Regions from separate parts of the Exiguobacterium sp. KKBO11 genome, predicted to be linked through region 1. Evidence: predicted binding sites of a transcription regulator. Region 1 holds the regulator's gene; the other holds the start of a gene.

Region 1 (7,590 bases):
CCATGCTGACGTAATCCCCATGATCGACTCGACCGCGGACGATGACACCTGCTGCCCCTTGCTTCTCAGCTTCTGCTTGGATCATACCGTAGTTGAAACCACCGTTACGCACGACGAAGACGACTTTCCCTTTGACGTCTTTACCTTCGTAGTTCGAAGCTTGACCGTCACCGACATAGACGACATCCTTCTTCTCTTTATCGAAGACAGCAATCGGATTCGGTGAATCTTGTTTTTGGTATGCCAAATAACCAGCATCCTGACCGTCAATCGTCAGCGCCATGCCTTCGAGTGTCAATTTCGTATTTTCGAGTGATGCGACTTGGAGTGCTTGGCTCGTTAAACCTGGTGCACCGACGACACCGATATCCGGGTTCGCTGTGTACGGATTACCTGCACCATGACCTGCGAATGCCGAGTTACCAGCAGAAATCGCACACAAGATACCGTTGTTCATCGCGTTGACGATTGCGCGTTGTTCTGGATCATCTGCATTGACGAACGATGCCGTCGATCCGAGACTCATGTTGATGACATCGGCTCCGAGTGCAATCGCATCATCGATCGCTTTAATGTAGATATCGCTGAATGTCGATGGCATTCCTGGATCGTTTCCGAAGACTTTCATCGCGAGGAGTTGTGTTTCCGGAGCGACCCCTTTGATACCACCGTTTGCTTCATCGCCGTTTGCTCCGACCGTACCCGCGACGTGCATCCCGTGCATTGATGCGCCCGCACCTAAATCACGGATTTCGCTATCGTGATCGGCATAGTTATAGCCGTACGGTACTTTTTCCGTGAAGTACTTTCCTTTTAAGCCTTTTGTTTCTTTCGCACTATCGACTTTCGAAGAAGTCAAATCAATCTTCGTTTCTGGGCTCAAGACCATGTCCTTATGCGATGGATCGATTCCCGTATCGATGACGGCAACGATTGTTCCTTCCCCTTTAAAACCATAGTCCTGCCATGTTTCCTTCGCATTGACCATGTCCTTGCTGTAAAGCATGTCTGGCTTGGCACCTTTAGCAACTTCCGGACGCGCGTATTCATGGGCGATATGTACGCTCTTGACTCCGCTCAGTTGTTTGATGTCTTCGATGTCGCCGAACTTGACTTCACCACTGAATCCGTTGATGACGGTCGTGAAGCTTTCCTTATATGTAACGGGAATCGCCTTTTTAGCGATGGCTGACTTGACTGATTTTTGAACGTTGACGAGGCGATCTTTGATCGACTCTTTTTCGGCATTGCTCAATGTGCTATACCGCTTGTTTTGAGCCTGGGCGATTTGAATCGCCGGTTTCTCTTCCATCTCGATGACGACACGGACTTTATCCGATTGTTTGTAGTTCTTCTCTTGCCCCGATTTCTTCAAAGAGAGCGCTTGCGGTTTTTGACCCGTTGCTTTGTCTTGCGACGACAGTGCACCTTGCGCACTGACTAGATTGGAAGACGTCATTAAGACGGCTGCCATAAGTGCAATCTTCTTCTTCATGCGTTCGTTTTCCCCTTTTCTGTAAAACCATAGTAGTACTACTAATAAAACAGTTAAACGAAAATTCTGTATATTTAGTTTAATGAATTTAATGGAAATAAACAATTTATATTTGCCTATTTTTTTAATTTATTTGTTTTACATGACATTTTATATTTTTAAGGAATTAAACTGGGAGTAAAATAAAAACTCCTCGAAGCCTCGAGGAGTTAGATGTTTGGTATTGGTGGAGACTATCGGGATCGAACCGACGACCTTTTGGCTGCCAGCCAAACGCTCTCCCAGCTGAGCTAAGCCCCCATGAATTATCTTTAGTATACGTATCACTAACTGCTTTATCAATATAAAAATAACGCTTTCATAAAAAAGAATTCCTTCCAAAAATCGTCGGAAGGAATTCACGATTCATTTATTCAATTCACGCATCAAATCCGCCTGTCGTTCAAGCTCTGCCTGTTGCTCGAGGATCAGGACCTTTTTGTACGTCCGCGCAGAAATCAAGATGCTGATCTCATAGAGAACGAACAATGGCACCGAGATCATCAAGTGTGACGTCACGTCCGGCGGTGCGATCAATGCCGCAACGACGAACAGCGCAAAGTACGCATATTTCCGATTCTTTCGCATGAAATATGGCGTCACGAGACCCAGACGTGTCAGGAACATCGTCACGACCGGCAATTGGAAAAGAAGACCGAACGGCATCGTCAACCGGATTAAGAAACTGAAGTAGTTCTCCACTCCGATGACTTGTTCGATTCCGAGCTCTTTCCCGAGATCCGTTGAGACTTCAAGCAAGAAGGGAAGCAACCAGAAATACGAGAAGGCTACGCCAGCCAAAAACAGAAAGAAGATGACCGGAATATACGTCAATGTCGCTTTTTGCTCCTTGTCATAAAGTCCTGGTCGGACGAATGCCCAGAGTTGATACATCCAGAACGGTGACGCTAAAATCAGCGCAATAATGAACGCAAGATTCAAATACAACATTAAAGGATCGGCGACGTTGAAGGCATTCAAACCGATACCGAGCTCTTTTAAGTCTGCTTGCAAGAAGCGGACGAGCGGTCGGACGAGCGGAAATGCGACAGCGAACAGGACGACGACGATGATAAGCGACCAGACGATCCGCTTTCGCAGTTCGTCAAGGTGCGACGTCATGCTTTGCTCTTGATCAACCGTCATGATTCAATCACTTCTCTTTCGGTTCGTCCTTTTTATCGTCGTCCATGATGCCGTTCGTGGCATTCTTGAACTCTTTCAATGTCTGACCAGCAGCACGTCCGAATTCTGGTAACTTCTTCGGTCCAAAGATGATCAACGCGACGACCGCGATCAATCCGATGCTCGCAGGTCCGATACCTAGTGTGAGCGGAATAAGGTTTTCCATTATGATTTCACTCCTTCAGCTGATTGCGAATAATGCTTCATGAAATAAACTAACGACTGCAACTCGATCGATAAATCAATGTGATGGACCCGGACGCTCGCTGGCACGTTCAACCGCGCTGGCGTAAAGTTCAGGATGCCTGTCACACCATACTCGACTAACTCATCCGCTACTGACTGCGCGAACTGGGATGGAACCGTCAAGATGGCAACATCGACCTGATTCGCTTCGATTTGTTCTTTCATGTCCGAAACATGATAGATTGGAACGTCATGCGTCGTTGTTCCGACCTTCTCTTCGTCCGCATCAAACGCAACGACTATCCGAGTACTATTATTCTTTAAAAAGTTATAATTTGCAAACGCTGTTCCGAGATGACCGACCCCGATTAAGGCAACATTCGTCACCTCATCTTGATTCAAGGTTTTGCGGAAAAACGTTAAGAGATGTTGAACGTTGTATCCATACCCCTTCTTCCCTAATGCCCCAAAGTAGGAAAAATCGCGACGAATCGTTGCTGAATCAACCTTCACCGCCTCGCTTAACTCAGCAGAAGAGACGCGGAGCTTGCCTGAATTGTATAAACTTTGGATGAAGCGATAATATAGCGGCAACCGTTTTGCTGTCGCTTGTGGAATTTTTGTGTCTGGTCCATTCATCCTGCAGTTCCCCCTTCGGCCACATCCATCGTGGCACCCAAATCTTTGCAAAAAGCTTTCTACTCTCCTTGATTGTAAACCACTTCACATAGAGTCACAAATAATATATTCCGCAGGACCTCGCGCTTTTGTTCGTGATAGACTAAAGGGTGGAAGGATGGATGGAAATGATACTCTTACAAGTCAACCAACTCTCGAAATCATTCGGCGTCGAGCCGATTTTAGAAAATATCAAATTGGAAGTACAAGAGCGCGACCGCATTGCGCTCGTCGGACGAAACGGTGCCGGTAAATCGACCTTGCTCAAAATCATTGCTGGCGAACTCAGTCATGACTCAGGCGACATCATGAAAGGCAAGGATGTCAAAATCGGTTATCTCGCGCAAGACAGTGGTCTCGAATCGAATGAGACGATCTGGAACGAGATGCTGACCGTCTTTGAACATCTCCAAGAACAAGAACGGACACTGCGCCGGATGGAAATCGAAATGGGCATGGAGCATATCTTGAATGACCCGGTCGCTTACGATCGTCTCTTGAAGACATACGATCAAGCGCAACACGACTTCTCAGAAGCCGGTGGTTATCAGTTCGAAGCAAATATCCGCTCCGTCCTGCACGGCATGCGCTTTTATCCGGATGATTACTCGCGCCGGATTCAGACATTATCCGGTGGTCAACGGACACGGCTTGCCTTAGCAAAGATGCTCCTGCAAGCACCAGAGCTCCTCATTCTCGATGAGCCGACCAACCACCTCGATATCGATACGCTCGCGTGGCTCGAAAGTTACCTCGGTGGTTATCGTGGTGCCGTCCTGATCGTCTCGCACGACCGGTACTTCCTCGACCAAGTCGTCAATGTCGTCTATGAGCTGTCACGCAATGTCTGTCGTAAGTTCACCGGGAACTATACGAAGTACTTGGAGCAAAAAGCGGCCTTATACGATCAGGAAATGAAGCAGTTTGAACAGCAGCAAGAAGAAATCGCGAAGATGCAGGACTTCATTCAACGGAACATCGCCCGGGCGACGACGACAAAACGTGCCCAAAGTGTCCGGAAACGGCTCGAAAAGGTCGACCGACTCGATCGTCCAGATGGAGATGAGCGTAGCACGGTCCTGTCCTTCCCGATTGAAAAACAGAGCGGGAATGACGTTCTGCAAGTCAATCAACTGGCGATCGGTTACGAAGAAGCTGTCTCAAAAGACATCACCTTCCGCTTGCAACGCGGTGAATCACTGGCACTCGTCGGACCGAACGGAATCGGAAAGTCGACGCTTCTAAAAGTCCTCGTCGGTCGCTTACGCCCCCTCTTCGGTGATTTCCGTTTCGGAACTGGCGTCTCGATCGGCTATTACGATCAAGAGCAGGCGGAACTCAATGATCGGAACCGTGTCATCGATGAGATTTGGAACGAATGGCCACTGATGCGTGAACAAGAAGTCCGGTCTGTCCTCGGGCAATTCCTGTTTAGCGGTGACGATGTCTTCAAGATCGTCCATGAGTTATCCGGTGGCGAACGCGGACGTCTCGCGCTCGCGAAACTGAAACTCCGAAAGACGAACGTCCTCGTCCTCGATGAGCCGACGAACCACTTGGATCTGGATTCGAAGATGGTCCTTGAAAACGCGCTCGTCGACTACGAAGGTACGCTGCTATTCGTCTCCCACGACCGTTACTTCATCGACCGGATCGCGACCCGCGTCATCGAGATGAGTGAAGCCGGCGTGACGGAATACCTCGGTGATTATTCATACTACACGGAGAAGAAGGCGGAGCAAGAAGAGATTGCGCGTCTTGAAGCCGAGGAAGCAAAAGCCGCAAAGGTCACGGCGTCGAAGACGATCGACAAGGAAGCACAGAAAGAAGAACGCAAGCGCCGTCAGCAAATCGAACAGCTCGAACAAGACATCGAGCGGCTCGAACAGCGTTCGGCAGAAATTGAACAATTGCTCTGTGAACCGGAAGTCTTCAACGATATTCCGAAAGCGACAGCTCTTTCAGCAGAACGTGACCAAATTGATGTCGATCTACTCGAATTGATGGAACGATGGGAGAACCAACACTGATGCGGACGAAAAGCTTTTTCATTAACTTGATTCAAGGACTGCTATCCGGCATCCTTTATTTCGTACCGATGTATGCGGACTACGTGTCGACCTTCATCCGGCCGGATGCTTTTAATGCCGCGCTTCCTTTGTTCCTCCTGATTTCTTGTATGATCGGTCTCGTCATCCAGACATGGAGCGGTCTTTTCGTCAGTTTACTCTCGGGATTATGCTGTACGCTCCTGACGACACAGCTATTCGTCGAACTCAATGACCCGTTGATCCTATCGTATTACGGTAGTGTCTCACCGCTCACCGCTTTCTTGATCAGCTGTGTCGGCATTTGGGCACTCGCGATCGTCTTTTATTTGCTCGATGGCTATCAGTACAGTAAACGTCATGGTCTTGAAGCCTCTTCAAACGAAATCGATCCGCAACCTTGAAGTCCGATCGATGAATCAGATGAACGACATGAGAAAAAGGAGTGGAGATTCCGGTAGCTAGACCGGTCTCTCCACTCCTTTTCGTTTGAATCAAAACGAATCGTACGATGAATCAAGCATTCACGCTTCTATCATTTTGTCGGTCGGGCAATCGTAAACGTCTTCCCGATCGTCGCATAATCATTCCCTGCTAAACGAGCGACAGCCTTCAAGCCTGCTGCGTCAATCCGGAACGAATCGACGAGTTCATCCGCGACGTGATAACGCAGTACTTCCCCAATCAGAAGATCGGCACCTTCTAGCTCGACGTGTTGCGTCAAGCGCATCTCGAAGCGGATTTTCGCTTCCGCGATTCCGGGTACTTCGATCGCGTCACTATCGACGAGCGTCAAATCCGTCCGCTCAAGCTCACTTTCACCGTAAGCAAGTGGCGCTGCTGTCTCATTAACTGCGTCGACGATCTCTTCGCTGACGATATGGATGACATAACTTTGTTTCGCCAAGATGTTACGTGCCGTATCCTTCTGCCCCTGATCCGTCCGTTGTACGGCGATCACCAGTTGCGGCGGACTGCTTGAAGCGACCGTAAAGAAGGAAAACGGTGCGGCGTTGACCGTCCCGTCTTCTCCTTGCGTTGTCACGAAAGCAATCGGACGCGGAATGATGCTTCCGATCAGTAATTTATAATTGTCTTTTGCGCTAAGCGTTGATGCCTCGAACTTCATGAATGACCCACCTTTTTCTTCACCCGATGAGTGCAGCGAGTGAATAGTCTCCAGCACCGATCATCGCTACACCAAGCGCGATGACGATCAATGCCATGTTGTATTCGTACCCGTTCTGCGTCACCCAGTAACCATTCGCACCGTGTACTTTAACGATCGCGACAAGCATCGATCCGATGATGAGGAGTGCTGCGATCCAGAGGAATACGCCTCCTGCAAACAACAAGCCGCCGATCAATTCAGCAAGACCTGCTGTAATCGCGAGTGCCTTCCCTGGCTTCATGCCGATTGATTCGAACCAACCGCCTGTTCCAGCGATTCCGTGTCCGCCGAACCAACCAAATAATTTTTGTGTCCCGTGTGCAGCGAACGTTAAGCCGATGATTAAACGAATAATTAAAAGTCCTGTATCCATCATTTCTCTCTTCTCCTTTTACCTAATGTATTTTAGTTACTTTAAGTAACTCAATAAACAGACTATATCTTATCACTTACTAAAAGTAAATAGATTTGTTTTAGTTCTTTTTGTTACATTAAGTAAAATGATTCGATTTTTTTAGCAGAAGCGGGTATACTACAACTATAGAAAGGATGAGTGCTGATGGAAGAAGTCGCAATCCAACCGGCTCTTTGTCCCAAAGTCGAACATGCCTTTGAAATCTTAGGTAAGAAATGGACGGGTCTGATCTTACGTCACTTGTTGACGAAGACATGTCGTTTCAATGAGATTCAAGATGCCATTCCCGAATTATCAGGTCGTATGCTCACGGAACGTATGAAGGAGCTCGAAGCGGAAGGCATCGTCATCCGGACTGTCATTCCCGATCGTC
Region 2 (7,590 bases), on a different contig from region 1:
CGATCAGTGTTCCGACGATCGAGACGACCCGGTACAACTTCAGTGGAATCGTCCGGGACGCACGGATAAAGACAGCGTTCAACCCGACGGCAAGCAGTAAGCTGTAACTGACCATCAAGAGACCAACCAGCTTATTCGGATCGCGGAACATCGCGCCGATCAATGGTGTCTTCGTCACGAACAGGACGAACGCATCCGCAACCTGCTCATGGGTACCGGTCGCAAAGACGATTAGCGGAATCGCGAGTAGACCGAAGAACAGGTGGATTGGTTGTCGGTATGCGACGATAGCTCCTAGTAAAATGAGTAAAAGCGTGATGGCGCCAGCAATCCAAAACGTCAGCGGTAACGTCGTCAAATCAAACATCGGCCACCAATAGCTCGTTAAAAATAAAACATTCGTCCAACTCGAGTGCCGACTGAACAACATCAACGTATCGGAGACATTGATGTTGTGCTGTGAGGCTTGCGATCCGGTCAGAATCGAGCCGACGTACATCAAGAACCAATACCCGTTGAATAGTAGAAAAACGAGACCAAACGCACAGGTTGCCCGAACATAAAACCACAGTAACGGTGACCAAATCCGTTCTTTGCGACGTGTCCAACTCGTCTTTAGAAAAATAAGTCCGACCATGATACCCATATAGATCAGTGAGAAGAAGAAATAATGAATTCCCGCCGCCATGAAGGCGAAGACGATCGATAGTCCGGTGATATCAATCCATGTTCGTCGACTCAACTGATCAGACAAACGAAAACTGGGATCGAGCTGTTCCCGAAACTTCGGGTCGAAGATGTTGAAGAACAACATCAAAGCGTAAGGGAAGACGGAATACCCACACAATAAATAGATATGTTGAATCCGTGTGATCACCCATGGGTTTAAGGCATAAAACAACGCAGCGATTGCGAAGGCGATCAGTGAGAGATAGGAAAAGTGTTTCGAGATATAAACGGAATGGAGCCGTTTCGTAAAAGCGAACATCGATAGGGCAGAAATCGTCAACAGTCCAATGATGAACGACTTGATCAAAACAGGACCGGAAGAGCCAAACAATAGACTGAGTGCATAGAACGGTAGGATGTAGAGAAGTCGTGCGACATTCAGAAGCGTCGTCGTGCTCCAGCGGTTGTTCCAGGCACCGTAGATTTCTTCTAAATAGCGATGTGAGGACAGTCCGAAGGATAGATCGCTGAACGTCACCATACCGGAACGAAACAACGGGAAGCTATAAATTAGGATGAATACAAACATACCAGATAGGACAAGGATGTCCTTACGGTACGTATGCATGAAGTTCTTGAGACGTTGACGGAACGAGTGCATCGGACAACTCCTTTCTGCGAAAATCCGTGCTGAACTTCTTCTCTACAGGAGGGCGATATTCCTAGAAATGGATGTACTTATTTTAGCAATGAATATGAGAAGGAACGTCCATCCTAAGACGGAGCGTTACGGACGAATGCTTCCGGGTAAAGACCTACAACGAAACGAGTAGGAGGAAAGCGTATGAAATGGAAGGGAAGAGAGCGGAGTTCGAACGTTGAGGATCGACGGGGAATGGGAGGGAAAGGAATTGCCGGCATCGGTGGTGGTGTTGGGATCATCCTGCTGATCGTCATCACCTTGATGGGCGGTAATCCAGCTGAATTACTCGGAGACTTAACCGGTGGAAATCAGCAAAATACGACGTATGAAGAAACAGCACAGGAAAAGGAAGCAGCGGACTTCGTCTCCGTCGTCTTAGCGGATACGGAACGGGTCTGGACGAAAGAATTCAAAGAAGATGGTAAGACCTATAAAAAACCGAAGCTCGTCTTATATACGGATCAAGTCAGTTCGGCTTGCGGACAAGCAGGGAAGTCCGTCGGTCCCTTTTATTGTCCCGGTGATCAGAAATTATACATTGATTTAAGCTTTTATGACGAACTGCAGACGAAGTACGGGGCCCCGGGCGATTTTGCAATGGCTTATGTCATTGCGCACGAGGTCGGACACCATGTCCAGACGTTACTCGGAAAGTCGGACGAGATCATGCCACTTCGAGAGCAAATGAGTAAGGAGAAGTTCAACAAGTACCTTGTTCGATTCGAACTACAGGCCGATTATTATGCCGGCGTCTGGGCGCATCATGCGCAAGGAGAAAACTTGCTCGAAGAAGGCGATCTTGAAGAAGCGTTGACGGCAGCGAATGCTGTCGGAGATGATACGTTACAAGAGAAAGGACAAGGATATGTCGTACCGGAAAGTTTCACTCACGGCACATCGGCGCAACGGGAGCGTTGGTTCCAAAAAGGCTTTGATAACGGCACGATCGAAGGTGGAGACACATTCAAAGCGAAGAATCTATAAGACAGAGCAACGACAGTCCTTTTGAAACATCTTCCAGTCGTTTCCGTAAAGAAGAGGGAAGGATTCAAAGGAGAGTGTCGAAGTTGAAGCAGATCAGTCTATTTTTATTGCTGTATACGGCTGTCGTCGTATTGACGTACATCGTGTCACGATTTGCGCCAGACTTGTTGGTCTACATGGTCTATATCGCGATTGCATCATTACTTGTCATCACGGGCTATTTGTTGAAACGGCTCGTACTGAAGCGCTAAATACAAAAAACCTGTGTTCTGCTTACGCGGAACACAGGTTTTTTGTATTTAAAAGCCATCTTATGAACGGAACATCGTCGGATCATCTGGAACGTTCTCCAGGTAAGCGATCCGTCCGTTTTCATCGAGACGTGCGATATCTTTTCCGTCTTGCGTGAAGACACTACCGTCTGCCCGTTTTCCGCAAACTGCCCAGCGTGTTTCATATGTTCCTGGTGTTGTTTCTTCCCAGCCTGCATACATGTGCTTAATGTCTTGATTCGCCGTAAACACATGACGGACGAACTGTTTCCAGGCGTCGATGCCGTGCTTTGGTTGTCCGTTCAGGACGAACGTGATGTCTGTCGTGAATAAGGAAACGAGATCCTCGAAAGCATGTGCGTCTGTGCGTGACGCGTCGAATAAGTCGAAATAACGATTCAATACCATAGTAAAAACCTCTTTCTGTACATTAAAGTGTCATCATCCGGTCTGTGATTAACGCATGCAATCGTTCTAAATGCTCCGGTGGACAGGAGGCATCAATCGCTTGACGGATCGAGCCGATCGATTCGCGCTTCAACGTCGATTGCCACGCCTCTTCCGCCTCTGTCATCAGATTCGAGAGTAGACCGATTTCCTGTTCTTGAATTCCCATCAAATCCTCGAAGACACCGCTTGACGCATACAACGTTTGTTTGCCCTCGATCGCTTGATAGACGTCAAAGATTTGAATTTCGTCTGCCGGACGTCGTAAGCGAAAGCCCCCTTTGACACCGGGTACGGAATACAATAGATCCGCCTGGACGAGTTTTCGTAAGAGCTTTTGAAAATAGGTTGGCGAGGCACCGAGTTGCTGGCTGATGAATTCACCGGGCAACACAGCGCGATCCGGAAGGAAGGTCAAGAGCAACATCGCATAGACGGATTGCTCAACCCCAGTTTTCATTTGCATGAGAAGTCTCCTTTTGTTAAACGTGGATAATGTATATCCATAATAGTTTTATACGAAAGAATTGTCGAGTCATATGCTCTCACAAAACCGTCACACCTTTTCGACAGCATCTGCATGGCATCCCCGTTCCGGATTCGGTATACTAAATGTACGATATGTGAAAATATTCACTAAAAGTCGTTCACACTTTGTGAAAGGACGTTTGTATATGAATCCATTAAAAGGAATCGTTCAGATTCCACGTAGTTTTCTCATTCAATTCATCATTGCAGCTTTCCTGATGGGGGTTGCGGTCGTTGGTCAATCGTATGGTATCGTGTTGACGGTCGATCGGATTTTCCTGAAGGAACAACCGTTTGAAGCCGTCATTCCGTTACTACTCGTCGTCCTCGGGATGCTGTTGCTCCGGGTCGCCGTGACGTATTGGAACGGTCGTCTCGGTACGACGTTATCGGCACACATGAAGCAGGCGCTTCGGGAAGCACTCGTCGCGAAATACACGGGTCGCTCGGTCGAGATGATGCTACAAGGGCAAGCAGGACAGAAGGTCAGTGTCTTGCTCGACGCAGTAGACGAGATGGACAGCTATTACAGTCAATACTTGCCGAAAGTCGTTCAGACGACGATCGTTCCCTTGATGGTCTTGATCGCGGCATTCAGCTATGACTGGATCACCGGTCTCGTCATGATGATCACAGCACCGTTCATTCCGTTGTTCTATATCATCATCGGCATCATGACGCAAAAGCGGGCGGATGCTCAACTCGAGAAGATGACGGCATTCTCGGGAACGTTTCTTGATACATTGCAAGGACTGACGACCTTGAAGTTATTTGGTCGTGCGAAACGACAACGTGACGTCATCGAAAAAAGCAGTCTTGATTTCCGGGATGCGACGTTAACGGTCTTGAAGCTCGCCTTCTTGTCGTCGTTGATGCTTGAGTTCATCTCGATGCTCAGCATGGGAATGATCGCACTTGAAGTCAGTCTACGCTTGATTCTGTTCCAAAGCATCACCTTCATCCCGGCATTCCTGATGCTCGTATTGGCACCAGAGTACTATCTTGCCTTAAAAGAGATGGGTGCTGCCTTCCATACAGGACGCGGTAGTGTCGCGGCAGCGAAACAGATTGCAGCCGAACTAACGGCAGACGATCGTCCTGTTGCCTTTGGTCAATCAGAACTTGCGATGAACTGTCCACCACGAATCGTTTTGGATGAAGTTGATTTTACGTATCAAGAAGGACGTTTTGCCTTACAAGACGTGACACTTGCGATTGAGCCGTATCAAAAGGTGGCGTTGATTGGTCGCAGTGGTGCCGGTAAGTCGACTGTCTTACAGTTGATTGCCGGACTCGCGGATCCAAAAGAAGGACGGATTCTGCTCGACGGGATTAATCGCAGTCAGGTGGAGGAAGCGAGCTGGTTCCGTCAGTTGAGCTACATCTCGCAGCATCCGTATCTGTATGCCGGAACGCTGGCAGAAAACATCGCGATCGGTGAACTCCGTCAAGCGACGCCGGAAGAGATCTTTGAGGCGGCGCAGGCAGCAGGGCTCGAGGAGCTGATTGCGACGTTACCTGAAGGGATCGACACGGTGATCGGAGAAGGTGGACGTGGTCTATCAGGTGGCGAGAAACAGCGCGTTGCGTTGGCACGCGCGTTCTTGAAACGACCGAACGTCATCGTCTTTGATGAACCGACGACAGGACTCGACGTCAAAACGGAGCGATTGCTTCAACAAGCGATTGAGCAACTCGGACAATCGGCAACGGTCATCACTGTCGCGCACCGTTTGCATACGATTGAACGATCGGATCAAATCGTCGTTCTCGACGGCGGACGAATCGTCGATCGTGGCACCCATGATGAATTGCTTGGTCGCGATTCGGAATATGCGCGGATGCGTAGCGTCCAGAGAGGGGAGGAAACACGATGAAGGAATTATTAGGAGTCTTTCGGTTGATGGTGCATCAAAAACGCGATATCGCCTGGTCGATCTTCTTCGGTGTCCTCGCCGGTGTGACAGCGGTCGGTTTATTCGCAGCAAGTGGATACCTGATTTCAAAGGCAGCCTTGTTGCCACCGATCCAGACGCTTGCTGTCTTGATTGCTCTGCAAAAAATCTCGAGTCTGACGCGCGCCGTCAGTCGGTATGCGGAACGTTATTATTCGCACCGGGCGACGTTTACGATCCTTAGTGATATCCGGACGTCGTTCTACCGGAGACTCGAGCCGCTCGCGCCAGGAATTTTCGGTAAATACCGGAGTGGGGACTTACTTGCTCGGATCGTCGGTGACGTCGAAAGTCTGCAAAATACGTTCTTACGTGTTCTCTATCCACCGATCGTCTTGTTGCTGGTCTTCTTCTGTACGATCTTTTTCGTCAGTTTCTTCTCGTGGACGATTGCCGGGATTCTACTACTTGGTTTGATTCTGACGGGTTTCTTGATTCCGGGTTGGTTCGCGTACCGCGAACAGCGTTTCGCACGCTCAGTTCGTGTCCGCCGTGGTGACTTGTCGACAGAAGTGACAGAGTTGTTCCAAGGCTATCGTGACTTAAAGATTTACCAGCAGCTTGATCAAAAAGAACAGGACCTGAATGCCGTCGCGAAACGATATGTCGAGGAAGAAAAACGGAATGGATTACATGCCGTCTCGAACTTGGCTTTGAATACGATGGTGACGCTGATCATCTCTTGGCTCGTTCTTGGTGTCGGTGCCTATCTCGTCGCGAGTGGACAACTCGAAGGTGTCTTCCTTGCATTACTCGTCATGACATCACTGACGGTCTTCGAGAATGCGGCACCGATGGCGATTTTACCAGGCTTCTTTGAAGATAGCCGCCATGCTGCGAAACGACTCGATGAAGTCGTGACCGAACAAGCGGAGCCAATCTATGACACGTTCGTTCTCGATCAGGCACCATCCTTTGAAACGAATGCATTGACGTTCACGTTCCCTGATGCACCGCGCCCGGTCTTACGTGACGTTACCGTCTCGATTCCTGCCGGCAAGAAGACGGCAATCGTCGGGGCGAGTGGTTCTGGGAAATCCACGTTACTTCAATTGATGTTACGGATGTATCCGACAGACGGATTAACGATTGCTGGTCAAGATAGTCGGACGGTTGATCCGGAAGGGCTTTGGCAACACGCAAATGTCGTCTTGCAACAGAATCATTACTTTTATGGAACGCTTCGCGATAATCTATTGCTCGCAAACGAAGCAGCGACGGATGATGCGATGCGTCAAGCGCTCGATGATGTCGGATTAACGACGTTCGAATTAAACGATCGTGTATTTGAAAAAGGCGAGAACTTGTCTGGAGGAGAAAAACAACGCTTAGCAATTGCCCGTGTGCTTTTGCGGGAAGCGTCGCTTTACTTGCTTGACGAACCAACGTCTTCCGTCGATGCTTTGACGGAACAGATGATTCTCGATCGACTGTTCGCACGGGCAGCGGACGCGACACTTGTCCTTGTTAGCCACCGGTTAGCAGGTCTTGAAGCGATGGATCAAATCATTGTCATGGATCAAGGTCACGTCATCGAAGTCGGAACGTATGCCGAATTGATGGCGCGACAAGGGGCGTTCTATGAATTAAAACAAGTCGAACAGTCCGTTTTTGCTCCGATTGGATAAAGATATAGGATTGGCGGTGACCCCATGTGGTGCATCGCCTTTTTTAGTTTATAAGCGAGAGCCGAAAAAGACATGACAGTCTACTTTTGAAATGGTAAAGTCTAGAAAAAACGTGGAGGGGTTTCATGCATATCGAACAATCATCTATCGTCGTCGATCAGACGACCATTTCATATGATCATTTTCAAATGGGGTCCAAACAGGTCTGCTTCTTGCTCTCGGGAGCATCGTACCTGTACGACCATCCTTACTTTTACTACAGCCGGATGGCGCTACTAGCTCGAGGCATCGATGTCATCTGTATTCACTATGTGACGGAAGAGCTCTTTTCGATGACAGACGCTGAATCGAATGCCTGCATGACGCGCCGGGTCGACGCTGTCGTCTCAGAAGTGCTGGCGACG

The links. Region 1 encodes Rex, which represses fermentation and respiration genes when NADH is low (regulators of the CRP and FNR family bind a similar motif). Its sites were predicted from a motif close to TTGTGAAATATTTCACAA; they were not measured.
Region 2: a site for Rex is predicted at 3,697-3,714, ahead of cydD (thiol reductant ABC exporter subunit CydD). Genes of this name have one in related genera too.

What each region holds. Positions count from the first base shown of each region.
Region 1 is NZ_LUCU01000011.1:5,945-13,534, reverse strand. Features, by position in the region: gene AYO36_RS00360 (S8 family serine peptidase) at 1-1,495, opposite strand, end outside; tRNA gene AYO36_RS00355 (tRNA-Ala) at 1,720-1,795, opposite strand; gene tatC (twin-arginine translocase subunit TatC) at 1,901-2,680, opposite strand; gene AYO36_RS00345 (twin-arginine translocase TatA/TatE family subunit) at 2,688-2,885, opposite strand; gene AYO36_RS00340 (redox-sensing transcriptional repressor Rex) at 2,885-3,544, opposite strand; gene AYO36_RS00335 (ATP-binding cassette domain-containing protein) at 3,712-5,613, shown strand; gene AYO36_RS00330 (hypothetical protein) at 5,613-6,035, shown strand; gene AYO36_RS00325 (flavin reductase family protein) at 6,167-6,760, opposite strand; gene AYO36_RS00320 (DoxX family protein) at 6,780-7,178, opposite strand; gene AYO36_RS00315 (winged helix-turn-helix transcriptional regulator) at 7,362-7,590, shown strand, end outside.
Region 2 is NZ_LUCU01000033.1:39,628-47,217, forward strand. Features, by position in the region: gene AYO36_RS11275 (polysaccharide biosynthesis protein) at 1-1,330, opposite strand, end outside; gene ypfJ (KPN_02809 family neutral zinc metallopeptidase) at 1,514-2,356, shown strand; gene AYO36_RS16795 (hypothetical protein) at 2,440-2,607, shown strand; gene AYO36_RS11285 (nuclear transport factor 2 family protein) at 2,668-3,036, opposite strand; gene AYO36_RS11290 (Rrf2 family transcriptional regulator) at 3,059-3,541, opposite strand; gene cydD (thiol reductant ABC exporter subunit CydD) at 3,750-5,480, shown strand; gene cydC (thiol reductant ABC exporter subunit CydC) at 5,477-7,186, shown strand; gene AYO36_RS11305 (alpha/beta hydrolase) at 7,312-7,590, shown strand, end outside.